Regions from separate parts of the Lysinibacillus sp. NPDC097162 genome, predicted to be linked through region 2. Evidence: riboswitches for the same ligand, from Rfam matches in the RefSeq annotation. Region 2 holds a riboswitch; the other holds the start of a gene.
The links. A riboswitch is a leader RNA that binds a small molecule or an ion and turns the genes downstream of it on or off. The one in region 2 is predicted to bind cobalamin.
Positions count from the first base shown of each region.

Region 1: it holds a riboswitch for cobalamin, as region 2 does, so the genes downstream of both, ACIQXW_RS13090 (ABC transporter substrate-binding protein) here and ACIQXW_RS21095 (hypothetical protein) in region 2, are expected to answer to the same signal.

Region 1 is NZ_JBIWDT010000002.1:177,975-193,111, forward strand. Features, by position in the region: gene ACIQXW_RS13050 (acyl-CoA dehydrogenase) at 1-1,124, opposite strand, end outside; gene ACIQXW_RS13055 (acyl-CoA dehydrogenase) at 1,223-2,356, opposite strand; gene ACIQXW_RS13060 (3-hydroxybutyryl-CoA dehydrogenase) at 2,553-3,404, opposite strand; gene ACIQXW_RS13065 (acetyl-CoA C-acetyltransferase) at 3,404-4,609, opposite strand; gene ACIQXW_RS13070 ((Fe-S)-binding protein) at 4,810-7,044, opposite strand; gene ACIQXW_RS13075 (cob(I)yrinic acid a,c-diamide adenosyltransferase) at 7,429-7,992, opposite strand; gene ACIQXW_RS13080 (adenosylcobinamide amidohydrolase) at 8,007-9,467, opposite strand; gene ACIQXW_RS13085 (FecCD family ABC transporter permease) at 9,464-10,465, opposite strand; gene ACIQXW_RS13090 (ABC transporter substrate-binding protein) at 10,462-11,430, opposite strand; cobalamin riboswitch at 11,637-11,820, opposite strand; gene ACIQXW_RS13095 (acyl-CoA dehydrogenase family protein) at 12,159-13,826, opposite strand; gene ACIQXW_RS13100 (class I adenylate-forming enzyme family protein) at 13,829-15,137, opposite strand, start outside.
Region 2 is NZ_JBIWDT010000007.1:100,954-116,090, reverse strand. Features, by position in the region: gene ACIQXW_RS21115 (C40 family peptidase) at 1-249, shown strand, start outside; gene ytvI (sporulation integral membrane protein YtvI) at 672-1,730, opposite strand; gene ACIQXW_RS21105 (hypothetical protein) at 1,824-2,372, shown strand; gene ACIQXW_RS21100 (glutathione peroxidase) at 2,610-3,155, shown strand; cobalamin riboswitch at 3,310-3,519, shown strand; gene ACIQXW_RS21095 (hypothetical protein) at 3,675-4,217, shown strand; gene ACIQXW_RS21090 (ABC transporter substrate-binding protein) at 4,219-5,178, shown strand; gene ACIQXW_RS21085 (tyrosine-protein phosphatase) at 5,449-6,216, shown strand; gene ACIQXW_RS21080 (MATE family efflux transporter) at 6,360-7,739, shown strand; gene ACIQXW_RS21075 (putative RNA methyltransferase) at 7,740-8,570, shown strand; gene ACIQXW_RS21070 (3'-5' exonuclease) at 8,672-10,591, shown strand; gene ACIQXW_RS21065 (lysophospholipid acyltransferase family protein) at 10,723-11,331, shown strand; gene ACIQXW_RS21060 (low molecular weight protein-tyrosine-phosphatase) at 11,391-11,855, shown strand; gene ACIQXW_RS21055 (YebC/PmpR family DNA-binding transcriptional regulator) at 12,074-12,793, shown strand; gene ACIQXW_RS21050 (arsenic transporter) at 12,947-14,242, shown strand; gene ACIQXW_RS21045 (methyl-accepting chemotaxis protein) at 14,334-15,137, shown strand, end outside.

The sequences.
Region 1 (15,137 bases), on a different contig from region 2:
ATACGTGAGATAACAAGACGTTGAATCTCTTGTGTACCTTCGTAAATCTGTGTAATTTTTGCATCGCGCATATAGCGTTCTACTGGATAATCTTTCGTATAACCATAACCACCAAAAACTTGAACCGCTTCAGTTGTGACGCTCATTGCTGTATCACCAGCCATTAACTTAGCCATTGCCGATGCCTTACCATATGGAAGACCATTCGTCTCTAACCAAGCAGCTTGGTATGTAAGAAGACGAGATGCTTCGATTTGTGTTGCCATATCAGCTAATTTAAAGGAAACACCTTGATTTGCCGTAATTGGCTTACCGAATTGTACACGCTCTTTTGCATAGTCAACCGCAGCATCTAATGCACCTTGAGCAATCCCCACAGCCTGTGCAGCAATGCCGTTACGACCACCATCAAGTGTTGTCATAGCAATTTTAAAACCTTCTCCTTCAGCCCCAAGTAGGTTTTCTTTTGGCACACGGCAGTTATCGAAAATAATTTCTGTTGTTGGTGATGAACGAATCCCTAGCTTTTTCTCCTTTTTACCAACAGAAAAGCCTTCGTAGCCAGCTTCAACGATAAAAGCAGAAGTACCGTTTTTCGCTTCTGGATCTGTTACAGCAAATACGATATATGTATCTGCTACTCCACCATTTGTAATAAAAATCTTTGAACCATTTAAAATATAATCATCGCCATCACGTTTTGCATATGTTTTCATACCACCCGCATCGGATCCAGATCCTGGCTCTGTTAAGCCATAAGCACCTATATGTTTACCCTCTGCCATTGGTCGAAGATATTTTTGTTTTTGTTCTTCATTGCCAAATTTATATAATGGCCAACCAGCAAGAGATGTATGCGCAGATAATGTTACGCCTGTAGAAGCACATACACGCGATAATTCCTCAACAGCAATTACATAAGCAAGATAATCAAAACCTGCACCGCCGTATTCTTCTGGCCACGGAATCCCTGTTAAGCCTAACTCAGCCATTTTGTCGAAAATTGCACGATCAAATTCCTCATTTTCATCGCGCTCCGCTGCTGATGGTGCTACCTCGTTTAAAGCAAAGTCGCGAATCATTTCACGTAATTGTTCATGTTCTTCTGTTAATTGAAAGTTCATTGTCCATTTCCCCTTTAATTTTAATGAATTTCATCTAAGACTTCATTGGATTCCTAATAAACACGCGTGCACTAACTCATTTACAATGGTGCTCTCTATTAAATTAAATGTTTGCTAATAACGAGTTTTTGTATTTCACTTGTACCTTCGTAAATTTCAGTCACTTTGGCATCACGGAAATAACGTTCTACCGGATAATCCTCCGTATAACCGTAGCCTCCAAAAATTTGTACAGCTTCAATCGCTGTTTGTACGGCTGTACGTGAAGCGAAGAGCTTTGCCATCGAAGCTTCTGCTCCACATGGTAAACCTTTTGCACGTAAATCAGCTGCTCGATACACAAGCAGTTTTGACGCTTCCACGGCAGTCGCCATATCAGCAAGCTTAAAGCCAACTCCTTGTTGTGCTGAAATAGGTTTACCAAATTGCACACGCTCTTTGGCATAGCTAGTTGCTGCTTCAAGTGCCGCTTCAGCGATTCCTAAAGCTTGTGCTGCAATTCCTATCCGTCCAACATCCAAATTAGCCATTGCTATTTTGAAGCCTTCCCCTTCCTCCCCAAGAAGGTTTCCAACTGGAATTCGGCAGTTATCAAATGTTAATTGGACTGTACGCGAACCGTGTAGGCCCATTTTATGTTCATCCTTACCAATAATTAAGCCCGGTGTGCCCTTTTCAACAATAAATGCTGAGATGCCACGTGTTTTTTCAGCTTGATTGGTTGAGGCAAAAACGATATAAACATCCGCTTCGCCTCCGTTTGTAATAAATACTTTTGAGCCGTTAATAACATACTCATCACCATCGCGTATCGCTTTTGATTGTAGTGAGCCTGCATCTGAACCTGCGCTAGGCTCAGTTAAACAAAATGCGCCTAAATATTCACCCGCAGCTAACTTCGGAACATAACGCTTTTTCTGCTCATCATTACCAAAATAAATAATAGGATTCGTACCTACTGAAGTATGTACTGATAAAATAACTCCCATTACTGCACTAACTTTTGATAGTTCATTGATAGCGATGATGTATGATGTAAAATCCATCGCAGAGCCACCTAGTTCTTCTGGCGTTGTGATCCCCATTAAACCTAGCTCACCCATCTGTTGCAGGAGTTCACGTGGAAACTCTCCTGCCTCCATACGTTCTACCCACGGTGCAATCTTCTCTTGTGAGAAACTTCGCACCATATCACGCATCATTAACTGCTCATCTGTAAATTGTAAATGCATCTATAATGTCACCCCTCTATGCTGTCACGTAGCATTACATTTTAATTTGATTTAGCATTCATCTTCTAGCTGAATCAAGTTACAGTCCTCGGCGGTCGTCACAGATTTTAAAAAGCTTTTCGAATAACTCGAAAAATCTGGACAAAATTACGCCGAGACGTAAGTAATTAATCTGAATCTTCCCATCCCCATAGGACTATTCGTAAACGTAAAAGCCTCTTCCTGATTTTTTACCAAGCCAGCCTGCTGCTACATATTTCCGTAATAAAGGACAAGGTCTGTACTTACTATCACCTAAGCCCTCATGTAAAATTTCCATAATTGATAAACATGTATCTAAACCGATAAAGTCCGCTAATGTTAAAGGTCCCATTGGATGATTCATGCCAAGCTTCATCACATCATCGATTGCTTCCTTCGTTGCAACACCTTCATACAACGCATAAATTGCTTCATTTATCATTGGCAGTAAAATACGGTTTGCAATAAAGCCTGGGAAGTCATTTACTTCCACTGGTGTTTTGGATAGCTGTACAGTCATTCCTTCCACAGCTTTATATACTTCGTCAGTTGTAGCTAAACCTCTAATAATTTCGACAAGCTTCATGACAGGTACTGGATTCATAAAGTGCATGCCAATCACTTGCTCTGGTCTATTTGTGACAGCTGCAATTTCTGTAATTGGAAGTGATGATGTATTTGTCGCAAGAATGGCGTGTGCCGGTGCAATTGCATCTAATTGCTTGAATATGGATTGCTTTACTTCCATGTTTTCAACAGCTGCTTCGATAATAATATCTACATCACTAGCATCCTCTAAATCTAGTGACATCTTGATACGACCTAAAATAGCCGTTTTTTCATCTTCGGTTTTACGGCCTTTTTCGACATCACGCGTTAAGTTTTTCGTAATAACGCCTATGCCACGTTCAAAAAACGGCTGTTTTATATCATTCAATAAAACATCATAGCCTGCCTGCGCACAAACTTGTGCAATTCCTGAGCCCATTTGCCCAGCACCAATCACCATTACCTTTTGGATTCCCATCATTCATGTCCCCTTTGTTTTGGTACTTCAATCATGATTGCATCGCCTTGCCCTCCACCAGAGCAGATTGCAGCAATACCGATTCCTCCACCACGACGCTTTAACTCATGTGCTAGTGCTAATATAATGCGAGCACCAGAAGCGCCTATAGGATGGCCAAGTGCCACTGCACCACCATTAACATTCACTTTTTCTGCATCTAGGTCAGCAAGCTGGTTACTAATAAGAGCCACTGCTGCAAAGGCTTCATTGATTTCAATGACATCGATGTCAGCTAATGTTTTACCCGTCTTTTTTAGCAAGTTATTAATAACGAGACCTGGTGTTTGCGGGAAATTTTCCGGATCAATTGCAATCTCTGCATGCCCGATAATTACGGCAAGTGGTTCTCTACCTTCACGCATTGCACGTTCTTCACTCATTACAACGAGTGCACATGCTCCATCATTGACGCCAGGAGCATTGCCAGCTGTAATTGAACCATCCTTTTCAAAAGCTGGTTTAAGTTTAGCAAGCACATCCTGTGTAGTACCTGGTCTTGGCGCTTCATCAGTATCTACTATGAGCGGCTCACCTTTACGTTGTGCAATTTGTACAGGTACAATTTCCTCTGCAAAATAGCCTTGTTCGATTGCGGAAAGAGCACGTTCATGACTGCGAACAGCCCATGCATCTTGTTCTTGACGACTTAATGAAAATTCGATTGCAGCCTTATTGCCATAGCTCCCCATCGGTGGTCTTGCTTCATTAAAGGCACAAGTTAACCCATCATAAAGCATTCCATCTACCATTGTAGAATCACCCATACGTAGGCCAGTTCGACCATTTAGAAGATAGTAAGGCGCGTTTGACATAGACTCCATACCACCAGCAATAATCACTTCTTCGTCCCCTAAACGAATTAACTGATCGGCTAAAGTTACAGCGCGCATCCCCGACGCACAAACTTTATTAATCGTTTCTGTTTTGACTGCTACAGGTAAATCTGCTTTTAGTGCAGCCTGTCTTGACGGTATTTGACCTTGCCCACCTTGTAAAACGGTACCTAAAATTACTTCATCCACTGCATCTGGTGCTATATTTGCTCTTTCAAGTGCACCTTTAATGGCAATCGCACCTAAATCACTTGCGTTTAGTGCGGAAAGTGATCCAGCAAATTTACCAAATGCCGTTCTTGCTCCTGCTAAAATTACAGCTCTATTCAAGTAAAACACCCCTTTTGTTTTACGTTTATCGATGAAGCATCAAAGCAATCTCCATTGACTGAACGCTCGCTCGACTCTTCCCGATAAAAAAATGGGAGTTATTAAGCAACTCCCATTTCTAATTAATCTTATTCTACAAAACAATTAATTATTGTGCAATTTATATTTTTCAGATAAAGAAAATATTTCTACAATAATTATTATTTTTCTGCGTTTAACTCTTCATTCTTGTTTTGCTCCAGAGACTCCACTGAAGCTACTACCTCTTCTAGCATCTCTTCTGTTACTTCTTCATCACTCTCTGTCACTGCTTTAACTTTTTCACCAAACACAGAGCGCTCTAATAATTCTGCTACATCGAACGTACTAATCGTATCTTCAACCTCTTTTGCCTTCGTACCATCCTCTAACATCGTTAAACAGTATGGGCATCCAGAAGAAATTACGGAAGCGTTTGTTGCTAAAGCTTGCTCTGTTCGCGCAACATTGATGCGATTACCGACATGCTCTTCCATCCACATTAAGCCACCACCTGCGCCACAGCACATTGCCGTTTCGCGATTACGTTCCATTTCCACAAGCTTGACACCTGGAATGCCTCGTAAAATTTCACGTGGTGCATCATACACATCATTGTAACGACCTAAATAACAAGAGTCGTGGAATACAATTGTTTCATCCACTTCATGATTCAGTACTAAACGATTTTCCTCTATCAATTCATTTAGTAGTTCAGTATGATGATAAACCTCGCCTTTCCAACCAAAATCTTGATATTCATTTTTAAAGATATTGTATGCATGCGGATCAATCGTTACAATTTTTTTCACATCATTTTTCTCAAATTCATCGATATTTGCTGTCGCTAGCTCTTGGAATAAAAACTCATTTCCTAAACGACGTGGTGTATCTCCAGAGTTTTTCTCTTTATTTCCTAAAATAGCAAACTTCACGCCCGCCTCGTTTAATAGACGACAGAACGCTAGTGCAATTTTTTGTGATCGATTATCAAATGCACCCATAGAGCCTACCCAGAATAAGTACTCCATTTCTTCGCCTGATTTTTTCAATTCTTTCACTGTTGGAATATTGATCGTTGGATCTAAGTCACGCCAGTTTTCTTTTTCTTTTCGGTTTAGACCCCAAGGATTTCCTTGACGTTCTATATTTGTCATTGCGCGTTGAGCATCCGAGTTTACTTTTCCTTCTGTCATCGTTAAGTAACGACGTAGGTCAATGATTTTATCGACATGCTCATTCATAACTGGACATTGATCCTCACAGTTACGGCAAGTTGTACATGCCCAAATCTCTTCCTCTGTAATAACGTCACCGATTAACGAAGGACTATAAATATCCTCAATAACTGCACCTTCAGCACCAGCTGCCATCGCAAGTTGATTACCCTTTGTATTTGCAAAAAATTGATATGGCACCCACGGTTTTTGCTTTGTTACAACCGCACCTGTGAACGTTAAATGATCACGAAGCTTAACGATTAAATCCATTGGTGATAGCATTTTCCCTGTTCCTGTTGCAGGACACATATTTGTACAACGCCCACATTCTACACAAGAATATAAATCAAGCATTTGCTTTTGTGTAAAATCTTGAATACGCCCTACACCAATAGATGGGATATCTTCTTCATTTTCAGCATTTTCACCTGCTTCTTCAAGTGCCTCGAAGTCAATCGGTGTCAATGTACCTGTGCGATCTAAACGATTCATGTACACATTAAGTGGGCTGACAATCAAGTGGAAATGCTTCGATTGCGGCACATAAATTAAGAACGTTAGTAAAATTAATAAATGAGCCCACCATGAAATATAGAAAATAGCGGCTGCTGCCGTTGCTGGTAAAAAGCCAAAAATAGCTGCAATGCTTGAAGCAATAGGCTCAGTATACGTTAAACCTTCTCCGTGCCAGATAAGGCCCATACCGTTTGCTAATAATGTTGAAAGCATTAAGCCTCCAATAAAAATTAAGACAAGACCATTTTTCCAGCCTCGTTTTAGACGTACTAGTTTTTCTACATAGCGGCGATAAAATGCCCATACTACCGCTACTAAAATCATTAATACTACTAGCTCTTGGAAGAAAGTGAATACACTATAGAACATGCCAAGTGGTAAATGCGACCCAGGAGCTAACCCCTTCCAAATTAAATCGATGGCTCCTAACTGAACCATTAAGAAGCCGTAAAAGAACATAACGTGAATTAAACCACTTTTAGGATCCTTTAATAGCTTATTTTGACCAAACACATTCACCATTAAATAACGAATACGTTCTTGGACACTTTCATCAAACTCAACCTTTTTCCCCAGTTGTACGAATTTATAGCGTGTTTTTAACAGATAGATAAATAACCCTACTGCATAAAGCACAACCACGATTGTTAGAACAATGTTTGCAATAACTAATGGACTCATGGTTGGTCCCCCCTTTTAGTTTGTCGTGAATTTTCTCTCTTTGTGTTAAATTTTCTAGCTCATACGTAAATGTATGATATTCCACCACTATATTCACATTTTAATAAATGAGTGAGCATTCAGTCAACATTAAAACAAAAATATTTCTGATAATTTTATATTCTTACATTTTATAAGAAAAAAAGCTACCCTGAATTTTCCTTCAAAGTAGCTTTTTTGTATATTAATTTAACGTAACTAGCACTTTTTCTTCCAATTACTAGTGTTCTCTGTAATATGTTTCATTTAAAATATTTATTTTTAAAAATGATTATTCACATCGTTACGCACCGTGCAAATGCTTGCCACAGGGAGGCTCGAGTCACTATTGTTTAGAAAATTAACTTATTTTTTAAACACTTTCCCACTGCGAATATATTCAATATCAGGTAAATTTAAACGAGCATTAACAACACGTGCAGCGGCAAATAAATAATCTGATAAACGGTTTAAATACTTTTGCACAATAGTAGGTACATCTTGAACTTCTTTCATTAGCGTTACCATTTGACGCTCTGCTCGACGGGCAACAGTTCGTGCTATGTGTAATGTTGCAGCTGCAGGAGCCCCTCCTGGTAATATGAATCGCTCTAATGGGGGCGCTTCATCAGACAATGCATCAATACGCGCCTCCAATACTTCAATCGGTGCTTCCGCTAGCTTGTAATGACGCTCCTTCATAACATTGGCTAAATCTCCACCAGCATCAAAAAGTTCATGTTGAATTGTTTCTAAATCAACTAAAATATCTTTGAATAATTCGCGATCTAGTTCGCTCACTGCCTTGCCGATAAAAGAATTTAATTCATCAATTGCCCCGTATGTTTCAACACGTAGACTGTCTTTGTCGACACGCCCACCAATTAAGCTTGTTTTCCCTGTATCGCCTGTTTTCGTGTAAAGTTTCATCCCTTTTTTCACTCCTATGCTTTATTTTTATAATTTTGTATCGCTTGTATCGTCGTCTCATAAACGCCTTTACCAATAATCTTACCGACATCTGTTATCGGCCCACCGTAGCGCATTTCCTCACCCTTTTGCGTTGCCGCAATAAGCAAGCTATCTGTCGCAGTGCCCGTTGCAATTGTATCACTACGGTAATCGCGAATGTTTTCCATTTGCAATGCCTTTGTTTTTGCTTCATTTGCAGTCATCAATGCTTGAAAAAATGCCTCTTCCGACAAACAACCATTGATGATGACCCATGTATTAATAGTACCAATATATGGCGTATCCTGTCTTTCGTGTGTGCGAGAGACATCTACAGCATTTCCAACACCCGCAGTGACAACGACAAACACACTACCGAAAGAAGTGCTATATTCATTTAGTGCATAGAGTTGTGTAGAAACAGCAGTTAACATGACAACCGTGCTAGTCGGCGAAAAATGCTCTCTTTGTAAAAAATCTGCGACCTCTTGTTTCACATCATTAACAACATAGTCTCCTGGTACAGAGCGATTCAATAGGCAGTCATACCACCCTATGCCAGGATTATGAACAGCTGAAGAAACTGTTTTTAGCGGGACATTTGATTTCAGTTGGATATAATCTGTTGTTACTTTAAAATCTTCTTTTACAATGACAGCTCGTTGCTGATATTCACTTGATGATGGCATGATTGTAATTTGCGGTTTAGGTATTTCTGGATGGGCATAGGTTGTCACTCTTGCCTGATATACGTCCTCAATTTGAGACGCTATTAATACTTTATGTGGTGCACCTAAAGCGCGTACACAGCCGCTTTCCATTAATAACAATTCATCGCAATAGAGGGAGGCTAAATTCATGTCATGCAGTACCATAATAACAGTTAAACCACATTCAATTGCTTCCTTACGCACCATATCTAAAATTTGACGTTGATGCGCAATGTCTAGGTGATTTGTCGGCTCATCTAGCAATAATACTTCCGCTGTTTGCGCTAAAGCTTGTGCTACAAAAACACGTTGTTGCTCACCGCCTGATAGAAACTCCATGGATGTATGCTCATAGCGCGTGACGCCCGTTTGCTCCATGGCATATTGAACTGCTTGCTCATCCCTCTCTGACCAATGAGAAAAAAAGCCAGTTTGATGTGGATAACGACCGAGCGATACTGCCTCACGTACTGTATTTGAAAATGCATTGGCATGTAATTGTGGTAGTACGGCCATCTTTTTTGCCAACGTGCGCGGACTATATGTTTTAATATTTTTGCCATCCAATAAAACAGTCCCTGCCGTTGCTGGTAATACGCCACTAATTACTTTCAATAATGTTGATTTGCCACTTCCATTTGGCCCTAAAATGCCAAGTACTTTCCCCTTTTCTACCGTAAAACTTACATCCTTAACGATTGGTACGTCCTCATAGCCACCTGATAGATGTTCAACGATAATCATACACGTACCCCCTTGCTTCTACGCTGCTTATAGAAAATATAAGAAAAGACAGGTGCACCAATAAATGCAGTTATAACACCTATCGGTAGCTCACGTGGAATAATTATCGTACGCGCCACTAAATCGCAAATGATCAGTAATGTTGCACCATTCAAAAAGGATAACGGCAATAAATGACGGTGATCTGAACCCCATATCATACGCGTCATATGCGGTACAACTAAGCCGACAAAGCCGATTGTTCCTGAAACAGCGACTGCCGCCCCAGTAAGCATGGAGCCGCCTACTAAAATTAAATATTTACTGCGCTTTACATTGACACCTAAATGCTTCGCGCGTTCCTCTCCATATAGCAGAACATTTAGCTCGCGTCTTTGCGTCCACAAAATAACAGAGCCAATGACAACAAATGGGGTAATCATTTGCACATACGGCCATCCTCGCATCGAGACTGAGCCTAGTAACCAGCCAATCACTTGGCGGAGCTCCTCACCTGATAACGCAATCATTAATGAGATAAGTGAACCTAAAAATGAGCTAAAAATAACCCCCGTTAAAATAAGCGTCTCCATTTTCAATGAACGGTCTACTATTCTGGCAAAGCTCATCACAGCTACCATCGTTAGTACGGCCCCTACCATACTGAGCGTTGGCAATGCATATAAACCGACAACTGGTATAGAAATGCCGAAAAACAATGTCATGACAGCACCGACTGACGCTCCTGACGATACACCAAGCGTATACGGATCTGCTAACGGGTTTTTTAACAATCCTTGAAAGGCTGCCCCTGCAATCGCCAACGATGCTCCTACAAGACCTGCGAGCAAGACACGTGGCAAACGAATTTTCCATAAAATATTGGCAGCAGTTTCATCTGCCGCTTTATTCCAAAATACTTCTAACGGAATATGAACCGAGCCTATTGATACGCCACACCAGATGCTAACGATAAGTAACGTAATGGCTGTTACATAGGCAAAAACTGTTTTGCTCACTCGAAAGCCTCAGGATAGATGGCTTTCGCTAACTCTTCAAGCCCATCTGCTAACCGCGGGCCTTGACGACTTGTCGTATTTTCATCTACTTGCACAATAGCCTTATTTTTAACAGCCGTAATTGTATCAAAGCCTGCACGTTGTGGAATTTTCGTTAAAATATCGGGCACATAATTATAAGTAACCACGATGACATCTGGATTTTTTGTAATAATTTGTTCTGCATCAATTTTGAACCAGCCATCCGTATCAGCCGCGATATTTTCGGCATGAATCATCTCTAGCATCTCCTGCATAAATGTGTCCTTGCCAGGTGTGTAGATTTCTGGTTCATCTGACGTTTCTACAAAGACTTTTTTCGGCTTCACGCCCTGTAATTTTGCTTGGACTTCCTCAACCTTCGCTTTCATATTGGCAATTATTTTTTCTGCCTCTGGTAGCTTACCGGTGGCGCGACCTAATTGCTCAATCGTCGTATATGTCTCATTAAAATCACTAGCGTTTGTCACAACAAATACTTTAACACCCGCTGCTTCTAGTTGATCCATTGCTCCCCCTAAAGAAGCTATACCTGATTCATGTGCAAAAACAATATCAGGCTGTAAAGCAATAATTTGTTCTATATTAAATTCCATACTGCCGACCTTTTCCTTGTCAGCTACCTCTGGCGGATAATCATCATAATCATTTACGCCAACGATTTTATCATTTAAGCCAAGTTCAAATAAAATTTCTGTGTTACTTGGAATAAGAGAAATAATTTTCTCTGGCGGTGCTTCTAGTACAATATCTTTGCCAGTAGCATCTGTTATTGTTAGCGGGAACGTTGCTTCGTCTAGCTGCTTTGTATCCTGTTGCTCCTGCTGTTCTGTTGTTGATTTGTCATTTTTCGGCTCTTCTCCACATGCTGCTAGAATGCCCATTGCTAAAAATGCTGATAACCCTATTTTCCAATACTTTTTCATTGTGAGACCTCCTTAGATTGTATGTGCATTTTTCAGCTCTGTTCACTTGATTGATCGATATAATGTTGGCATTTCTACCCGAACTTATTGCCTTTATGTTCAATTATTTATCGTCAGTAGCTTTCCAAAACAAAAAAACCTCTCGTCATCATAACGAGAGGCGGTGCTTGCACAAATAAACCACCATCCTATCCTCGTAGGCTGCAATGTATCGTTCTATAAAGGCAGGTCTCCTGGCTCGTGCTCCAAATGCTTTTTCATGCCTTCCCAAAAAAATTCAGTGGCATAGATTGAAAAAACTCACACTTACAGTGGCGGGACCGCATCGGAATTACACCGATTTCCCTTTTCACTTTACTTTAGTAAAGAACCTTTATAATATTTAGTTGATTTTATTATACATGAAAATAGAAATAGATAACGATAAAAAAAGAGACCCTAAGTTAGTGTCTCTTGTTTATGATCGTTGAATTCCGCTGCGTGCGGACACTTTCCACTTCAATCAACTAGTATAATTGTTTGAGTGCCTGTCACTACATAGAACCTAATATAATGTCGAGATCTAAATCGAAAAAATCCACTTCGCTTTCCGCGGGCGCACACGTAAGCCGCAAAAGTCGCTACCCGCCTGGTTTGTTGCGGCTTACATTGCGTGCTTTCCCGCAGGAGTCTACGTGGATTTTTACTAATAATAAAATTTTCAAAATTGTTTGCGTGCCTGGCACCCACTACATAATTTCCGAAAAATATTGAACAGTTTTCATTGGTGCACCTATTTCGCGCAATGCCCATGTATCTTCTAAATAAATATCTGCTAGCTTTTCATACTTGCCACCAAATTGGACTGCCCATTCGACTGCCACTACACTTTCGTATAGATGAGCCATTTTTTCTGCTACCCCCTTTGCCTCATACGACTTCGTAGCCTCATCCAAACGACTAAAGACTTGCAAAGTAGCTTCGATTTTCTTCAATTGCTTGCCTACAATTTGTACTAAGGAACAATCAGTTAACTTCGTCAAACGCTCGCGCATCACATGTACAAATAATTCATGGGCATTAAATTTATCTACTAAGCGAATTAGCTCAAGTGCTAAAATGTTAGCCGTTCCTTCCCACACCGTAAGTACTTGAGCATCTCTAAGTAAACGTGGTGTTACAAAATCTTCGATATAACCGTTTCCTCCATGCAATTCAATGGCTTCGCTTGCGTAATGTACCGCCTGTTCAGCCGTTTCTTTTTTCATAATGGCAATATTTAAACGATTAAGAATGATGTCCTCCTCGTCCCCCTGACCACTCGTTACCTTGTCATATAATTGAATAAGATCAAAAACAGTAGCGACCTCTACATGTAGCTTAGCAGCATATTTTCCTAATGTATCCTGAATCATTGGGTATTGAATTAAAGGTTGACCGAACGCATTTCGGTTTGTTACATAATGCTTCGCCTCTAAATAACCTCGACGCATAATACCAATGGAAGCAACAGCGTTACAAATTCGAGATAAATTAAGTGCCTCTAACATATAATAAATTCCTTTATTCGGCTCTCCAACGATATACGCTACTGCACCATCGAATTCCACCTCTCCTGATGGTACTGCTCTGACACCGAGTTTATCCTTTAAACGCCGAATGCGAAGGTGGTTAACCTTGCCGTCATCTTGACGCCAAGGTACAGCAAATAATGTTAAACCTTTCGAACCTGCTGAGGCGCCTTCTATACGTGCTAATACCATCGCCACACCACACATTCCAACATTTGATGCAAAGTACTTCTCTCCATACAAACGATAATGACTTCCTTCCTCGACAGCCTCTACAACATTTGCGCCGACATCTGAGCCTCCTTGCCGCTCCGTTAAAAATGTTGCTCCTTCATATAGCTCTGTATCGCCTGTTGCACAAACATGTGGTAAAAACCTGTCCTTCAACTCATCACTCGCATAATGATCAAGCAAATAAGCTGTTGCCATCGTTAAGGTAACTGGACAATAGAAGCCAGGCTCTGCATGTGAAAGTAAATAGCCTTGTGCAAAGCTATACACATAATTTCCCTTTCTACCTAACTGCGGAATTTCCTTATGCACATAGCCAACGATTCCTGTGTTATATGTTTCTTCAATCGTTTTTTTGTAGCCTTCATTGACCCAAATTTCCGAAATATCCTCACCATAAGCATTGTATCGCTGCAGTTTGGGCTCTCCCTCTCTGTCTGTATGCTTCGCCCTCACGTCGATGTCATTTGCACAAAGCTCACCGAAATCCTTTAACTCTCGCTTAGCATAGACTAGAAGTTCTTTATCTAGCATCATTTCTAGTAGTTTGTGTAGTGTTTCATCCTCTGTGAAAAAGTTAGTCGTCCGATTTGCATCTTGCTGTAATACTTTCATATTTATCTCACCTCTTGTTCCTTCAAAGATTGTTTTAATATTTTTCCTGATGCATTTCTTGGTAGCGCTTCCACTTGTTCGAATAAGCGTGGAATTTTATATTTTGCTAGATGCTCCTCTAAATATATCTTTAGTTCACTATCATCAATCTCTGCCTTTGCAGCATACACTGCCTTTACGGTTTCTCCCCACTGCGGGTGAGGGACACCGATAACAGCCACCTCAAAAATTCCTTCATAGCTTAAAAGTAAATCTTCAATCTCTTTTGGATAAATATTGACACCGCCCGAAATAATAACATCCTTTTTGCGATCGACAATCCAAATATAGCCGTCTTCATCTTTTCGAGCTAAATCTCCTGTTTTCAGCCAGCCATCTATAAACGCTGCCTTTGTTGCTACTTCATCCCTGTAATACCCCAACATATTGCCTTCACCAAATAACACAACTTCGCCCACTTCATTCACTCCGACATCTTCCCCGCTGTCGTTAATAATACGAAGCTCCGTCCCTAGAGGTGCACGCTGACCTATACTCCCTGCCTTTTCTTCATGCTCTTGTCCGAACATTAAGGAACCACTTGGCCCAGCCTCTGTTAATCCATAAACACATGTTAGATTTTCTGTTTGGAAAGCTTTTTGTATATGGCGAATTTCATTTTGTGATAACGGTGCACCTCCGTAAACCCACCATTTCATCGAAGATAAATCCGCTGTTTGCAATCTCTTTGTTTGGGCAGTTAATAAATAGGCAACAGGAGCCCCGAAAAAATGCGTCGTTTTTTCGTGTTCAATCGAATCTATCAATAAATCTGGTGTAAATGTTGGCGTTAGTACATTTGTTGAGCCAACAAGTACGCCAGCCATTAAAAATAAATGTAATGGTGCTGAATGCGTTAATGGCATCATAAGGAGAATGCGACTTGTAGGCTTAACTTCCATTTCTACTGCAATCATCTGGGCTACAGTTAAAATATTACGATAGCTAAATAGGACGCCCTTCGGTTTTCCTGTTGTGCCTGATGTATATAAAATCGTTGATGCATCGTCTTCATTTAGCTGACAATCTATTGGTTGTGTACTGGCATGTTGTATTAGCGTTTCATAATGAAGCCACCCTGCCTCCACATGTCCTGTTTTAATTTTCAACGGCACGACATTGATATGCTCGACCGCAGCAAAAATAGCCTCATGCACTAAAATGGCTTTAGCTTCTGCATGCTGTGCAACATATTCAACCTCCTGCAATGTAAATTTTGCATTTACGGGAACGACAATTGCACCAATACGTTGAATCGCAAAATAGCTAACA
Region 2 (15,137 bases):
TGGTCTTACAAGCAAGCTGGCGTATCATTACCTCGTACAGCATCACAACAATATTTATCAACAAAACGAATTTCAGCAAGTGAAGCTCGTGTTGGTGACTTAGTATTCTTCAGCTATGGCTCAGGCGTAGCGCATGTTGGTATTTACCTTGGTAATAACACAATGATTGATGCTCAAAATAAAGGGGTAGTCATTGAGTCACTAGATTGGTGGAACCAATATTTAGTAGGCTTCGGTCGTATTCAATAAGTCTATATTAGTTAGACGATTTTAATAGCAAAAAAGTTAAATAAAATAGCATTCATTATCAAGTAACGATAATGGGTGCTATTTTTATTTGAAAATCTATAAACATAAATCTGTATAACAGTTTTAAATACTTTAAAAACTGTAACAGACACTAAGGAATTTGGTCCAAACAATTAAATCACACGAAAAAAACGATTGCGCCAACTGCTTACATTACTTGTGTAGAAGAAGCAGTAATAATCAAACACTTCTTAAAGAAAGCGGAGTCAATCAATTTATAACTTCATATTCTAGTAGTCGTAAATAGACAAAAATGTAAGGCACCCTCTGTTTAAAAAGAACCGAGAGTGCCTTTTGGTATTTATACGCCCATCAAATAGAATATCCCTTACTGCAGTATATTTTTTCAATCTAATCTTATATTAAATTTTGAAATTGAATTTGATAATCCCTGTTTCTTTTAAGGCGAAGAGGAAGATGATAACAAATGGTCCTACGAGTAAGCCGATGACGCCAAACAATTGCAAACCAATAAACATCGCGATTAATGTTGGTAGAGGGGGTAAGCCGATATGTGCACCCATTACTTTAGGCTCGACAGTTCGGCGAATAATTAATAAAATAGCTGCAAGAACAAAGAGCTTAATGGCAATCGCTGTATTACCCATCAGGAGGTGATAAGTTCCCCAAGGTGCTAAAATAATAATTGAGCCAAGGAACGGGATAACATCAATAATCCAAATAATTATGGTCATTACTATCACATATTTCGGTTGAATAAGTAGTAAACCTACAAGTGTAACCCCAGCTATAATAAAGCTAACAAGAATCTGAGCCTTCATAAAACCGAAAAATGCATCTTTTAAACGATTAGTAATAATTTTCAATTTCTCTTCAGTTGTAGGCTTTAAAAATTTGTAAGTTGACTGTTTTAATTTTGGTAAATCTAGCATAAATAGAAATAGGGCGATCATATAAACAAGAAGACTTATAAAGAGGCTTGGAATTTGTGAAAAGAAGGTCGTAACTTTGGTATAATTAAAGAAGTTTAAAAAAGATTCTTCAACTTTCTCAATGAAGTCGGTTGTCGTTTTTTGAAGTGAAGCACTCACTTCAGTTGGAAAGTCTTCTGTATATTTTGAAATATTCTCTTGCATATGACCCCACATCTCGGATAATTTAGAAATATAGTAAGGTGCTTGCTTTGAAATGGAAATAATTTGCGACATTAGTTGCGTAATAGTAAAGTAACAAATAATAGAAATAAAAATAACACTTACTATGTATATAAAAGCAACAGCTATTTTTCGCGACATTTTCCATTTTCGTTTAAAAAACATAACAATGGGTTCTAATAAAAAAGCTGTAACACCTGCTAAAATAATTGGCACGGAGACAGGAATGATAAAATATAAGGCTATAAGTAGGCATATAATCGCTAGAGTTCGTATAGTCAACTTTCGAGTTATAGTTCTATTCATAAGCTCTCCTTTTATCGTTATTTTTAAGTAAAGTGTAACATAAAAAAATTAAAATTTGAAAACGTTCTGAAAGAATGAAGGTAGGGATAAATCATGGAAAAAGAGATTTTGCAACTTTTTAGTAATTTAACAGAGCGTGACCGTGAGATTGAATACGAGTCGTATAGAAGATTGATAAAAATTATGCAAGAACCAGTAGATTGGACATATGCAGTTTGGGAACAGCTTATTAAAGCCCTTACATATACAGATGGACATGCTCGTGCACGGGCAGCACAGTTTTTATGTGCATTAGCAGCAAAAAGTGACCCGGAAGAACGTGTTCTGGATGATTTTTTAAAAATTTGGGCCGTAACATACGATGAAAAAACAGTAACTGCAAGGCATGCTCTTCAAGCAATTTGGCAAATTGGGCTTGCTGGACAAGTTCAAAGGGATTTAATTGTTTCGTATTTAGCGAAAAGGTTCCAAACATGTATCGATGAAAAGCAACCATCGCGTATTCGATATGATATTATTGTCTCCTTCAAGAAATTGTTTGATGCTACGAATGATCAAAACTTACTGGATATTGCAAAGAGATTAATAGAAGAAGAGCAGGATATAAAATACAAAAAGAAATATAAAACAGCCATCCGTTAAAATAGCGAGATGGCTATTTTTATGCCCAAGTGTGTTATTTTGAAGAAAGAAAAGTTATTGATTATAATGAAAACAGGAGGATGGATTCAGTTTTTGATAGGTCTTATATACTGACGTAAGCTTTAGTATAAGTGAGAGCCAGAAACTATCTATAAAGAGGAAACACGTAAATCTGCAACTGTATATAGCATAGTAACAGTATAATTTTTGTAAATAAGAAAGGGTCGGGTCGAGAAAATGGGGATTTATAATTATTTAGTGAAAAAGCCAAATGGTGAAATTTTATCAATGGAGACATTTCGTGGAAAGACAATGTTAATCGTCAACACAGCCAACCAATGTGATTTTACATATCAATTTGAAGATTTACAAAAAATGTATAATAAATATGACAAGGGAAATTTCGTTGTTTTAGGTTTCCCATGTAATCAGTTTGGACAGCAGAACCCAGAAGATGGAGTTGAGACAACTCAACTTTGTCAACTTAACTACGGGGTAACTTTCCCGATTTTTGAACTAGTTCAGGTTAATGGAGAAGAGACACATCCGTTATTCAATTATTTAAAGCACGAAGTAGATTTTCGTGAATTCGGAAAGGCAAATATGCAGGAAAAGATGTTAGCTGAGGCTATTATCCAAATTGCACCTAGCTTTTTAGATGGACGTAACATTCGTTGGAACTTTACGAAATTTTTAGTAGATAATCAAGGTCATACAGTTGAGCGCTTTGAACCAACAGATTCACAATTAGATATTGAGCAAGCTATTGAAAAAATTTTATAACTAGCTATTTTAATCAGAATTTTTAGGCTGGAATAACAAATAGCGGATCACTATGTAGAAATAGTGCTAAGTTTTGTATAAATATATTCGAATATTCCACAATCTCGCAACTACTCTTTCAAATCAATATATGATAAACTGCTAATCAAGTGAATAATTCTTGCAGAATAATGGTGCTAACTTTAGCATAATCGGGAATTCGGTGTAAAACCGAAGCTGTTTCCGCAACTGTAAGTACAAGAATCATAAAAAATGCCACTGTCGAAAAGGTGAAGACCCAAGATGGGAAGGTTTTATGATATCGCTACTGCATTGGGTAGTGAGCTGTACGAGCCAGGAGACCGACCTTTATTTAATGTATAAAAACTCTTCGGAAGCTAGGAGGATATACGGCAAATACATAGGCAATGTCGCGTGAGGCGGCACTATATATGCTATTTTCGTCGTTCCCTAGGGAGCGGCGTTTTTTTATGCACCTGTAAAGCAAAATCTGTTCATGAAAGAAAGAAGGGACTAAGTATGAAAAAAGATGCCCGTTATTCTTGCTACCCGTTCATGCGTGAAAAAATATCTACAGTAGATTTTGAGATTCGTACGGATAGTTTAACAACTCATGTCGGTGTAGCATTGACGGCTGTAAAAGCTGAAAAAGTTGAAGTAGTGGCGACAGATTTATTGACTATTTTGCCAATGGCCTACCATGTAAATGGCTCAGTACGTGGCAAATTAGCGGTAACGGAAGAAGATTTGTTATGGCTTAGCGAGCGCTATGATTTTTATGTGGGGCATGTAAAGGAAGAAATCCAAAACTTTGTTTTACCACAAGGTACGGGGGCTGCAACTGCGCTTCATTTATGTCGTAGTGAGGCAAAAAAATCATACCGTGTTCTACATAAAGTTTCTGAGGAAAGAGAAGTACCAGCCATCCTTTTCGATTACTTAGGATTATTAGCTAATGTATTTTTTGTAATGGCTGTATACATGAATCAACAAGCTGGTATTGCTGAAATACCGTTTATAAGCAAATCATATCCGATGAAGAAAAAGAAGGAGAATGTGTAAAGTGAAGAAACTATTTAAATTCCAATGGCTTACAGTGTTAATGTTAGCACTTGTATTGGCAGGTTGCGGCACAGCAAATGAAGCTAAAAAGGACGATACATCGAAAACAGGACAACAAGCTGAGCAAACAGGCTACAAAGTGACAGATGATCGCGATGTAGAAGTAGCATTTGATGCAGTACCAAAAACGGTTGTGTCATTACAACCGAGTAACACTGAAGTTCTATTTGCACTAGGTGTTGGCGATAAAGTAGTTGGGGCAACTGAATATGATACGTACCCAGAAGAAGCAAAAAAAATCGAACGAGTGTCAGATTCTGTAACATTCAATAGCGAGAAAATTGTAGCGCTAAAGCCTGATGTTGTAATTGCTTATTACACAGGTAATGACGAGACACTAGATGCCCTTAAAGGTCTTGAAGATGCAGGCGTGAAAGTATTTGTTATTAAATCAGCCGCATCATTTGAAGATGTTTATGGAGATATTCAACAAATCGCTGAAGTGATGGGTGTTCAAGATAAAGGTGAGCAATTAAACAAAGATATTAAAGCGAAAATTGCGGATGTGCAAGCAAAAGTAAAAACTGTAGAAACACCGAAAAATGTTTATTTAGAAATTAGCCCTAAGCCAGATATTTATACAACAGCAGCTGGTACTTTCCAACAAGAGATTCTTGATGCAGCGAATGTGAACAATGTATTTGGTGATCAAACAGGATGGGTAAAAGTTTCTGAGGAAGATGTTATCGCAAAAAATCCTCAAGTTATTTTAACAACAGTAAACTATGTAGAAGACTCAGTAGGCGAAATTCTTGGGCGTGATGGATGGAATACAATTACTGCTATTCAAGATAAAGCAGTAAATTATATTGATACTGATATTTCCAATCGTCCAGGTCCACGTATTGGTGAAGCTGTTGAGATGGTAGCAAAAGCAGTATATCCCGAATTATTTAAATAAGGATAAATGGTGAAAGCCAACTATTAAAATTTGGGCAAAAGAGATAAAGTGTTAGATTGACTGCAATCAATCTAACACTTTTTTGCTTGTGAATGTTGTTGTCCGCTAAGTACAGGCTTCACGGTCTTCAACCTCCGATATCTTCAAGACAATCGGTGATTCATAGACTTTGAATCTCTACTAAAAGGTTTTGTGAATAATTGGTATTATCTTCAGTTGTTCTATAAAATAGAAATATAAATGATTGCTTAAATAAGGGAGGCGTAGTGGATGACACAGTTTGACATGAAGGTTATTCCGTTTGAGGCAGTCTTAAATTTCCGCGATATGGGTGGCTATAAGACGCGAGATGGCAGAGTGGTTAAGAATGGATTGCTATATCGTTCGGCTGCACTAGGTAAGATGACACCGGCGGATAAGGAGCGCTTTGAAGCACTAGGAGTAAAAACAATTTTCGATTACCGAGATCAACAAGAGGCTCAAAATAATCCTAACCCCACATTCAAGGGCGCAAAGTATATTCAAATTCCTGCAAAAGGCAACCACGCATTTGAGATGCCGACAAATACCGGCGGCCACAATTTTTATAAGGTTGTAAGCCCAGAGATGTTCCGCGATTTTTATGCACAAATGCCATTTAACAATGCTTCATTTAAAAAATTAATGTCTACAATTCAAAATCCAGATAATTTAGGCCTCGTTCATCACTGTGCCGTAGGAAAAGATCGAACGGGAATTGGCGGTGCGCTCATTTTGCTCGCATTAGATGTACCCGAGGAAACCATTATGCAAGACTATTTAGATACGAATATTTATTTACGCCCTATGGTAGAACGAATGGCACAGGCAATACAAAATACTTTTAATGACCAAGAGTTACAACAGTTCCATGCATTAATGTCAGCACGTGAGGATTATTTGCAAGCTGCCTTCGATGCTATAGATAGTCGTTATGGTTCGAAAACAGTGTTTTTAGAGCAAGAGTTTGGTTTAACAACAGAAAAACGCCAGCAATTACAAGAAAATTGCTTATGCTAATAGGACGCCCTTTCACAGTAAGTTAGTGAGAGGGATTTTTTTGTAAGCTATTCAAAATATTTTTGTATTAGCTATCCTTTACAGTAGTAAATCTGTGATAAGATACAATAGATTTTTATGTAATATAGAGAGAAGTGAAGTTGTTGGGAAATGCGATTAGAGAGAAACATTCGGCAGACCAATTTAGTCTATTTCATTTAACATGGCCGATTTTTTTAGAAGTTTTTTTATTTATGTTGATGGGATTAGCCGATACATTTATGTTAAGTGCCTTATCGGATAACGCTGTATCAGGTGTGGGCGCAGCAAATCAATACATTCATATTGCGATATTAATTCTTGAAGTGGTAGGCAATGGTGCTGCGATAGTTGTCTCGCAATATTTAGGTTCAAAAAGATTATTAGAGGCTACAAAGATTTCAGCGTTGGCAATTACGATGAACTTAATTGTTGGGCTTATTATGAGTGCTCTGTTTTTCTTAGGCTCAAGCCATTTAATGACGATGATGAATTTGAAGGGCGATGTCTTACAATATGCCCAAAGTTATTTAGTCATAATTGGTAGTTTTATTTTTTTACAAGCTATTATTAATGCATTAGCGGCTATTATTCGTGTACATGGTTGGACGAAGCAGACAATGTATGTATCACTCGGTATGAATGTCGTTCACGTCGTGTTAAACTACGGTTTGATTTTTGGTAATTTCGGATTGCCGGAATTGGGTGTGAAAGGGGCTGCGATTTCCTCCATTATTAGTCGTGGACTTGCGGTTATTGTATTTGCATGGCTGTTGTATCAGGTAATGGAGATACGTGTAAAAATCGAATACTATTTCACATTTTCAAAAGAGTATGTTAGAAAAATTTTAAATATCGGGTTACCGTCTGCATTTGAGCAAGTGCTTTATCAATTTTGCCAAATTGTCTTCCTCTATTATGCAACTTATATAGGATCTGAAACGCTTGCAGCAAGACAATATGCAATGAATATTTCGATGTTTACGTATTTGTTTGCGGTTGCAATCGGTACGGGGACAGCTATTATTATTGGCCGCTATGTAGGCGCGGGTAAAAAAGATGAGGCTTATCATCAATTATGGATAAGCGTGCGCTCAGCTTTTATTTTTACAATACTAATGGTAAGTGTAGTGACGATTTTTAGAAAACAGTTAATGAGCATATTTACAGATAATGCAGAGATTATAGCCATTGGTGGGTCTGTATTAGCATTAAGTATTTTATTAGAAACAGGTCGTACGATGAATATCGTAGTTATTAATTCATTACGTGCTTCAGGCGATGCAAGATTTCCCGTGAAAATCGGCTTTTTATCGATGGTCTGCATGAGTTTGCCACTTGGCTATTTATTTGTATTTGTTTTAGATTGGGGACTAGTAGGGATATGGTTAGCTATTTCAGCAGATGAATGGATGCGTGCCATTATCGTATACTTTAGATGGAAAAGTCGAAAGTGGGAGCGTTTTGCAATTGTCTCACCTACTGAACAAAAGGAGGCGAATTAAATGGGAGCACTTTCTAAACGAGCTGCAGGAGCAGCGTTAATAGATGCAAATATCGGGTTATTTGCTTGTCCGATTTGTCAGGAGTCCATGCAGGTCTATGATCAAGGGAGGCTTACATGTTCAGCAAACCATTCCTTTGATATTGCTAAGCAAGGTTATGTAAATATGCTGACGCATAGTGCAGCTTCTAAATATAGTAAAGATCTTTTTGAATCCCGTAAAACGATTATTGATAGTGGTCTATATGATCCACTAGAGGAGAAAATAGCAGAACTAATAGGAGAAGCCAAAACAGTGCTTGATACAGGCTGTGGAGAGGGATCACATTTAGCCCGTATACTGTCGCAAAAACAAGGGATAGGCATTGGTATTGATATTGCAAAAGAGGGTATTCTTGCAGCTGCTCGGCATTATCCAAAGCAAATCTGGTGTGTTGGTGACTTAGCAAAGAGTCCTTTTGCCAAGACAAGCTTTGATGTCATTCTAAATATTTTATCCCCAGCTAATTATGAAGAATTTAAACGATTGCTTACATCAAATGGATGTGTCGTAAAAGTGGTACCGCAAAGTGGCTATTTGCAACAATTACGTTCACAACTTTATGCTGATTCGGCAAAAGAAACATACTCCAATGAGCAAACTGTAGAACGCTTTCGTGAAAGTTTTTCAAATGTCACAGTAGAGCGTATAACTTATACGGTGCCACTTGCTTCTGTGCTCGTTCCTGCACTGCTTGAAATGACGCCGATGGGCTGGCATAAGGCGCAGCATGCAGAAGTGACTGTAAATGAAATCACGATTGATGTCGATGTCCTAGTAGGTCGGGTCTAAATCATAAATGCAAAAAAATTGGAAACTCCTGTGAAAAAAACAGGAGTTTTGTCGTTTTTGGCGAACTAGTACGCTATGTATAAGAAAATGGAGGTGTCTATATGGCAATGACCATGCCGGAGACGATTCGATCCACTGCGACAACTGGAGAGCGCCTGTTGTTTAGGACATTGAAGGAATATTTGCCTGATGATTATATAGTGTACTATGAGCCTGAGATTTTAGGGAGACGTCCAGATTTTGTAATTTTAGGTCCGGATTTAGGAATAATTGTACTTGAGGTAAAAGATTATACAAAAAATACATTAATGCAAATAAACCAGGATACATGGATGATTCGTTCTACAAAAGGTGAACAAACTACTGTGAAAAGTCCATATAAGCAAGCAAAAGATTTTATGTTTCATATATGCGACACACTTAAAAAGGATAAAAGCCTTGTGCAACTCGAAGGTAAATATCAATTTAAACTGAAATTTCCTTGCGGTGCTGGTACTGTTTTTACAAGGATGACCCAATGTGATTTTATTGAGAACGACCTCTATAGCGTAGTAGAGCCAAATTTTTGTTTAACTAGAGACGAAATTGATCCAGATTATGAAGGCTTTTCAGAGGAAAATTTGTTTGAGAAGATTATAAATATGTTTAGTATGCCATTTCGATTAAAAGAGTCACTAACTCCAGAAGATATCAATCGTATCCGGTATCATTTATTTCCTGAGGTAAGAATTAGTGCGGAATTTAAAGAACCTATACCTTACCAGGATCAGCTATTACTGTCGTTACATGATATTAAAACAATGGATTTACATCAAGAGAAATTAGCGAAGCAAATCGGAGATAAAAACCGCTTGATTCGTGGAGTTGCCGGTAGTGGAAAAACATTAGTTTTGGCTGCGAGAGCAAAACTATTGGCAAAACAACATCCGGATTGGAAAATACTCATCTTATGCTACAATATTTCTCTTGCACGTGCAATTGAACAAATGATTTTTCATATGATGCATACTCCTGATAGTTTATTTGAATTTGATTTTTCAAATAACACAGATGGCTTCAAGCCACAGAAACATCATATTGAGGTGCGTAACTTTCATGCATTTTTAAAGCAGGATTTAAAAACTGAAGAGGGGAAAATACAGCTGTTACTAGAAAAAATGGAGAAGGGAGAGGTAATTTTACCGAAATACGATGCCATCATGATAGATGAGGGGCAGGATTTTGAAAGTGAATGGTTTAAGTTAGTAGCAAACTTATTGAACCCTGATACTATGTCACTTCTATTAGTAGAAGATCGTGCCCAATCTATTTATAAACGTACGCGTTCATATATTCAAGATACTGGTTTAAGCTTCCAAGGACGTTCAAAGGTACTTAGCATTAATTATCGTAATACTGCACAAATTGTGAAGTTTGCATGGGACTTTTATCAGCATTTTTCCGTATTAAAAAATAAAGTCGTTTCTAAGGAGATAAATGGGGAGATTATTGCTCCACAAAGCACAAGACGTAAGGGTGATGAACCTGCCATTATTCGACGTAATAATTTTTTTGAGGAAGCGCGAATTGTAGCATTACAAATACAAAAGCTACATATTGAAAGGAAAATTCCTTATCATGAAATTCTTATTTTATATAGAGTGAAAAAGAGTAAGGGGCAGGATTACGTAGCAATTTTACAGCAACAGCTAAGTGAAATTGGCATTCCATATTATTGGATTGCGGAGTCAGCAGTTAGTAAACGTGCATTTGAGCGAGAAGAAGAATCGGTAAAGATTAGTACAATTGATAGCAGTAAAGGATTGGATTTTCAAGTTGTATTTATGGTGAATCTTGACAACACCCCATGGTATTTAGAGGAAGATGTGGAGCAGGAAGTAGCAAGACTCTATATTGGAATGACGCGGGCGAAGCAATATCTATGTCTTTCCTACTCAGGAGATTCTGTTTATACACAATACTTCGATGACATAGCAATGAATCGAAAAAAGCTAAAGAAGAGTGGAAGTAATAGCGGATAATACGTATGGTAATGTTGTATATGTTCTAATTCGCATTTATTGGATCAAATAGATTTGACTTGGACAATTGCAGTATACAACACTTTTCGATTACAATGGTAATAACTATTGAATAAGGTAGGAATAAAACAGTGTATAAATTTACGGCAAATCTTGTCAAATTGATATTAAAATTATCAGGTTCAAAAGCACGTGTATATGATGAGCAAAACTTACCGAAAGATGGTGGGTTTATTATTGCATGTACACATACAGGGTATGTGGATATATTAAACTTAGGTGTTGCAGTCTTGCCTCGTGAAATTCACTTTATGGCGAAAAAGCAATTGTTTGATATTAAGGGGCTTGGCTGGCTTATTAACCATTTAAACGCCTTTCCAGTTGACCGTGACAATCCAGGACCAAGTGTTATTAAAGTTCCATCGCAGTTGCTGAAGGAAGGGAAGATTGTTGGGATTTTCCCATCAGGTACTCGAAACTCAGAAGGATCTGATTTAAAGCAAGGTGCTATAACGATTGCACAGCTGTCTAAAACACAGATTGTTCCAGCTGCTTACGTTGGAGCGCGAAATGCTGGCGATGTGTTTAAGCGTGGGAAAGGTTATCTCATCTATGGTGAGCCGTTTTATGTAACAGGCAAAGGAAAAGAAGGACGTGAGGAATTTACACTCCATCTTGAACACGAGCTTATAGCCTTAACAGACGAATTAAATAAACGAATTGCAGCGGATAAAAAATAATACGGACAGCACTCAGAATCAAGTTGATTTTGGGTGCTTTGTCGTAGGGGGCATTTTTCATGATTAATGTACTTTTTGTTTGCCTAGGGAATATATGTCGCTCTCCAATGGCTGAGGCAGTTATGCGAGATTTAATAGAAAAAGAGAAGTTGCATGACAAAATTAAAGTAGATTCGGCTGCAACAAGCTCTTGGCATATTGGCGAGCCTCCACATCGAGGTACACAAGACAAGTTGCGAGAATATGGTATTTCGACGACAGGAATGCAAAGTAGACAACTACATAAGCAAGATTTTGACCAATTCGATTACATTATTGGAATGGATGAAAATAATATTCGTAACATTTACACGATGCTTGGAAATCCCGATTCTCCAAAAATTTTTCGCTTTTTAGATTTAACGGACCATCGGATGGATGTACCTGATCCATACTATACAGAGGATTTTCAGGAAACTTATGATTTAGTGCTAGAAGGCTGTCGGGCTTTATTAGAAAAAATTAAGCAAGAGCAAAAGCTATGAACATGTAAGAACGATTAAGAGCCTTAAAATTAAAATATTTCATGCAACAACCTGTTTAGAAAACATTACGTTAGACATTGGTATATCTAGCTTTGTAAGCATCAATATGTTATTATTTGCAGAGTAAAGATACGAAAAGTATTTAAATACCATTTGCAGATGTGCAGTTGTACATCTATGATTTTTATAAACTTTATTTTCGAAAGAGAGTGGAAACAATGGGTCGTAAGTGGAACAATATTAAAGAAAAGAAGGCGTCAAAAGACCAAAGCACAAGTCGAGTGAATGCAAAATTCGGTCGTGAAATTTATGTAGCAGCAAAATCAGGCGAACCAGATCCTGAATCAAATCGCGCTCTTAAAGTTGTTCTTGAACGTGCTAAAACTTACAGTGTTCCTAAACATATTATTGAAAAAGCAATCGAAAAAGCGAAGGGTGGCGGCGATGAAAGCTTCGATGAACTACGCTACGAAGGTTTCGGACCAGCTGGAACAATGCTAATCGTTGATGCTTTAACAAACAATGTTAACCGTACAGCTTCTGATGTACGTGCGGCATTTGGTAAAAACAACGGTAACATGGGTGTAAGTGGTTCTGTAGCTTATATGTTTGATTCAACAGCAGTTATTGGTTTAGAGGGCAAGACTGCCGATGAAGTTCTTGAAATTTTAATGGAAGCAGATGTCGATGCACGTGATATTCTTGAAGAAGATGAGACAGTCATTGTTTATGCGGAACCAGACCAATTCTTTGCTGCACAAGAAGCACTGAAGGCGGCGGGCGTTCAAGAATTCACTGTTGCTGAGCTTTCTATGCTACCTCAAACAGAAGTTGCATTAACAGGTGATGATGTAGCGAAATTTGAAAAATTAATTGATGCATTAGAAGAATTAGATGATGTACAAAACGTTTACCATAACGCAGATTTAGGTGAATAATTTTTTATTATAAGTCAGACCAGTAGCAATCCTTTGCTACTGGTTTTTTTAACTTAGGGGTAAAGAGCTATTACTGAAGTTATGATGGATACAGACCGTGGTTGAATCTAGTTAAAGGTTCTACCGGATGTCGCAGATTTAAGGAGGAGAATTGTGCAAACTTTTTTAGCTATCGTTATTTTTTTAGTGACGTTATTTTTAGTAATTGTCCAGCCACGTAAATTATCTATCGGCTGGTCTGCATGTATAGGTGCAGCATTTGCCTTAATGCTCGGTGTCGTAACAATTAACGATGTCGTGGCAGTTACCGATATTGTTTGGAATGCAACGCTATCGTTTATAGGGATTATTATTATTTCCCTCATTTTAGATGAAATCGGATTTTTTGAATGGGCTGCATTGCATATGGCTCGACTTGCGAGAGGAAGTGGGATTCGGCTATTTATCTATATAGCCTGCTTAGGTGCGATTGTTTCTGCATTATTTGCAAACGATGGTGCAGCACTAATATTAACGCCAATCGTCTTAGCGATGGTAAGAAAGTTAAACTTAACAGAGCAAAGGGTATTTCCGTTTATCATTGCGAGTGGTTTTATTGCAGATACAACGTCATTACCACTAGTAATCAGTAATTTAACGAATATCGTGTCAGCGGATTATTTTAATATAGGTTTTATGGAATATGCAGTGCATATGGTCGTGCCTAATATCGTTTCTTTAATCGCTAGCATTTTCGTGCTATATGTTTTTTTTAGAAAAGTCATTCCGAAGCAGTATTCAATGGAAGCATTAGTTCACCCGAATGTCGCGATTCGAGATCAAAAGTTATTTAATATTTCTTGGTACGTTATCGCAGTATTATTACTAGGTTTCTTATCGAGTGAGTATTTTACTATTCCAGTGTCATTTATTTTATGTAGTGTTGCAATTATCTTTTTATCGTTGGCACGGAGAAGCAAAAGCATTGATACGAAGAGGGTTATTAAAGGTGCACCGTGGAGCATAGTGTTTTTTTCAATTGGTATGTACGTTGTTGTTTATGGTCTGAAAAATGTAGGTCTTACAGGTTTATTAGCAGATTTGTTAGAGCTTACTGTTCAGCACGGCTTGTTTGTAGCGACATTAACAATGGGCTTTGTTGCAGCAATTTTGTCTGCAGTTATGAATAATTTGCCGACCGTTATGATTGATGCATTGGCTATTGCTGAAACAAGTGCAAGCGGAACAATTAAAGAAGGACTGATTTACGCCAATGTGATAGGTACAAATCTAGGACCGAAAATGACACCGATTGGTTCATTGGCAACATTATTATGGCTTCATATATTGGCACAAAAAGGTATTAAAATAAGCTGGGGGCAGTACTTTAAAATAGGTATTTTACTAACAATACCGACACTTTTCATTACATTACTAGCATTAATTGCTTGGTTAGTAATAATATCGTAGTATAAAAGTCAAAATAGTTGAAAAAATAAAATATTCAGTAATAATAAGTAATTAGTATACTAGTAAAATGAAGAAGGAAAGTGCTAATAATATGACAAGAACAAATAAGTTAAGTAATAAAATTATTTTAATGTTATTAATGACAATAGTCGCTTTATTGATTGGTTTTATAGTAACTACTATTTACACAGCAAAATCATCTGTAAATAAAACGATGGGCACACAGGCAGTTGCGATGGCAGAAAACATTGCTAAACAGTTAAATGTTGATGATTATATTGCACTTTCAAAAAGCCCATCGGAGTCTAAATTATACTGGGAGTTAAGAGAAGAGTTAAATGGATTACGTGAACAAAATGGCGTTCTCTATGCTTACACATTTGCCGTACCAAAGGAAGATCAAAAAGTAAAATTTTTAGTAGATGGAATGCCTAAAGATGACCAAGAAAATGCAGGTATTATTAATACGGAATCATCTTCTACATACTATAAAGATATAGAAAAAGTAATGTCTACAGGCAGTTATTATTCAGCAATATTACATAGTGATTTTGGCGATTATTTATCAGGTACAGTACCGTTAAAAGATGCATCAGGTACTATCGTTGCCTTTGTTGGTGTAGACATTGATGCAACACAAGTAAGCGGCGTAACGAATACCGTATTATCTTCTGTTTTACCAGCTCTTATTGCAATTATGTTAATTTTAACGGCGATTGTTATGTACGTAGTGTATCGTTATGTAAATCGTTCATTAAAACCGTTAAGTTATTTAGGGGAAGCTGCAGAAAGCTTTGCGCAAGGTGATATTGAGGAAGCTACAAAAGCAGTGGAACAAATTCATTTTAAAAATAAAAATGAAATTACAGTTTTTGCACTGGCCTTCAAGGAATCA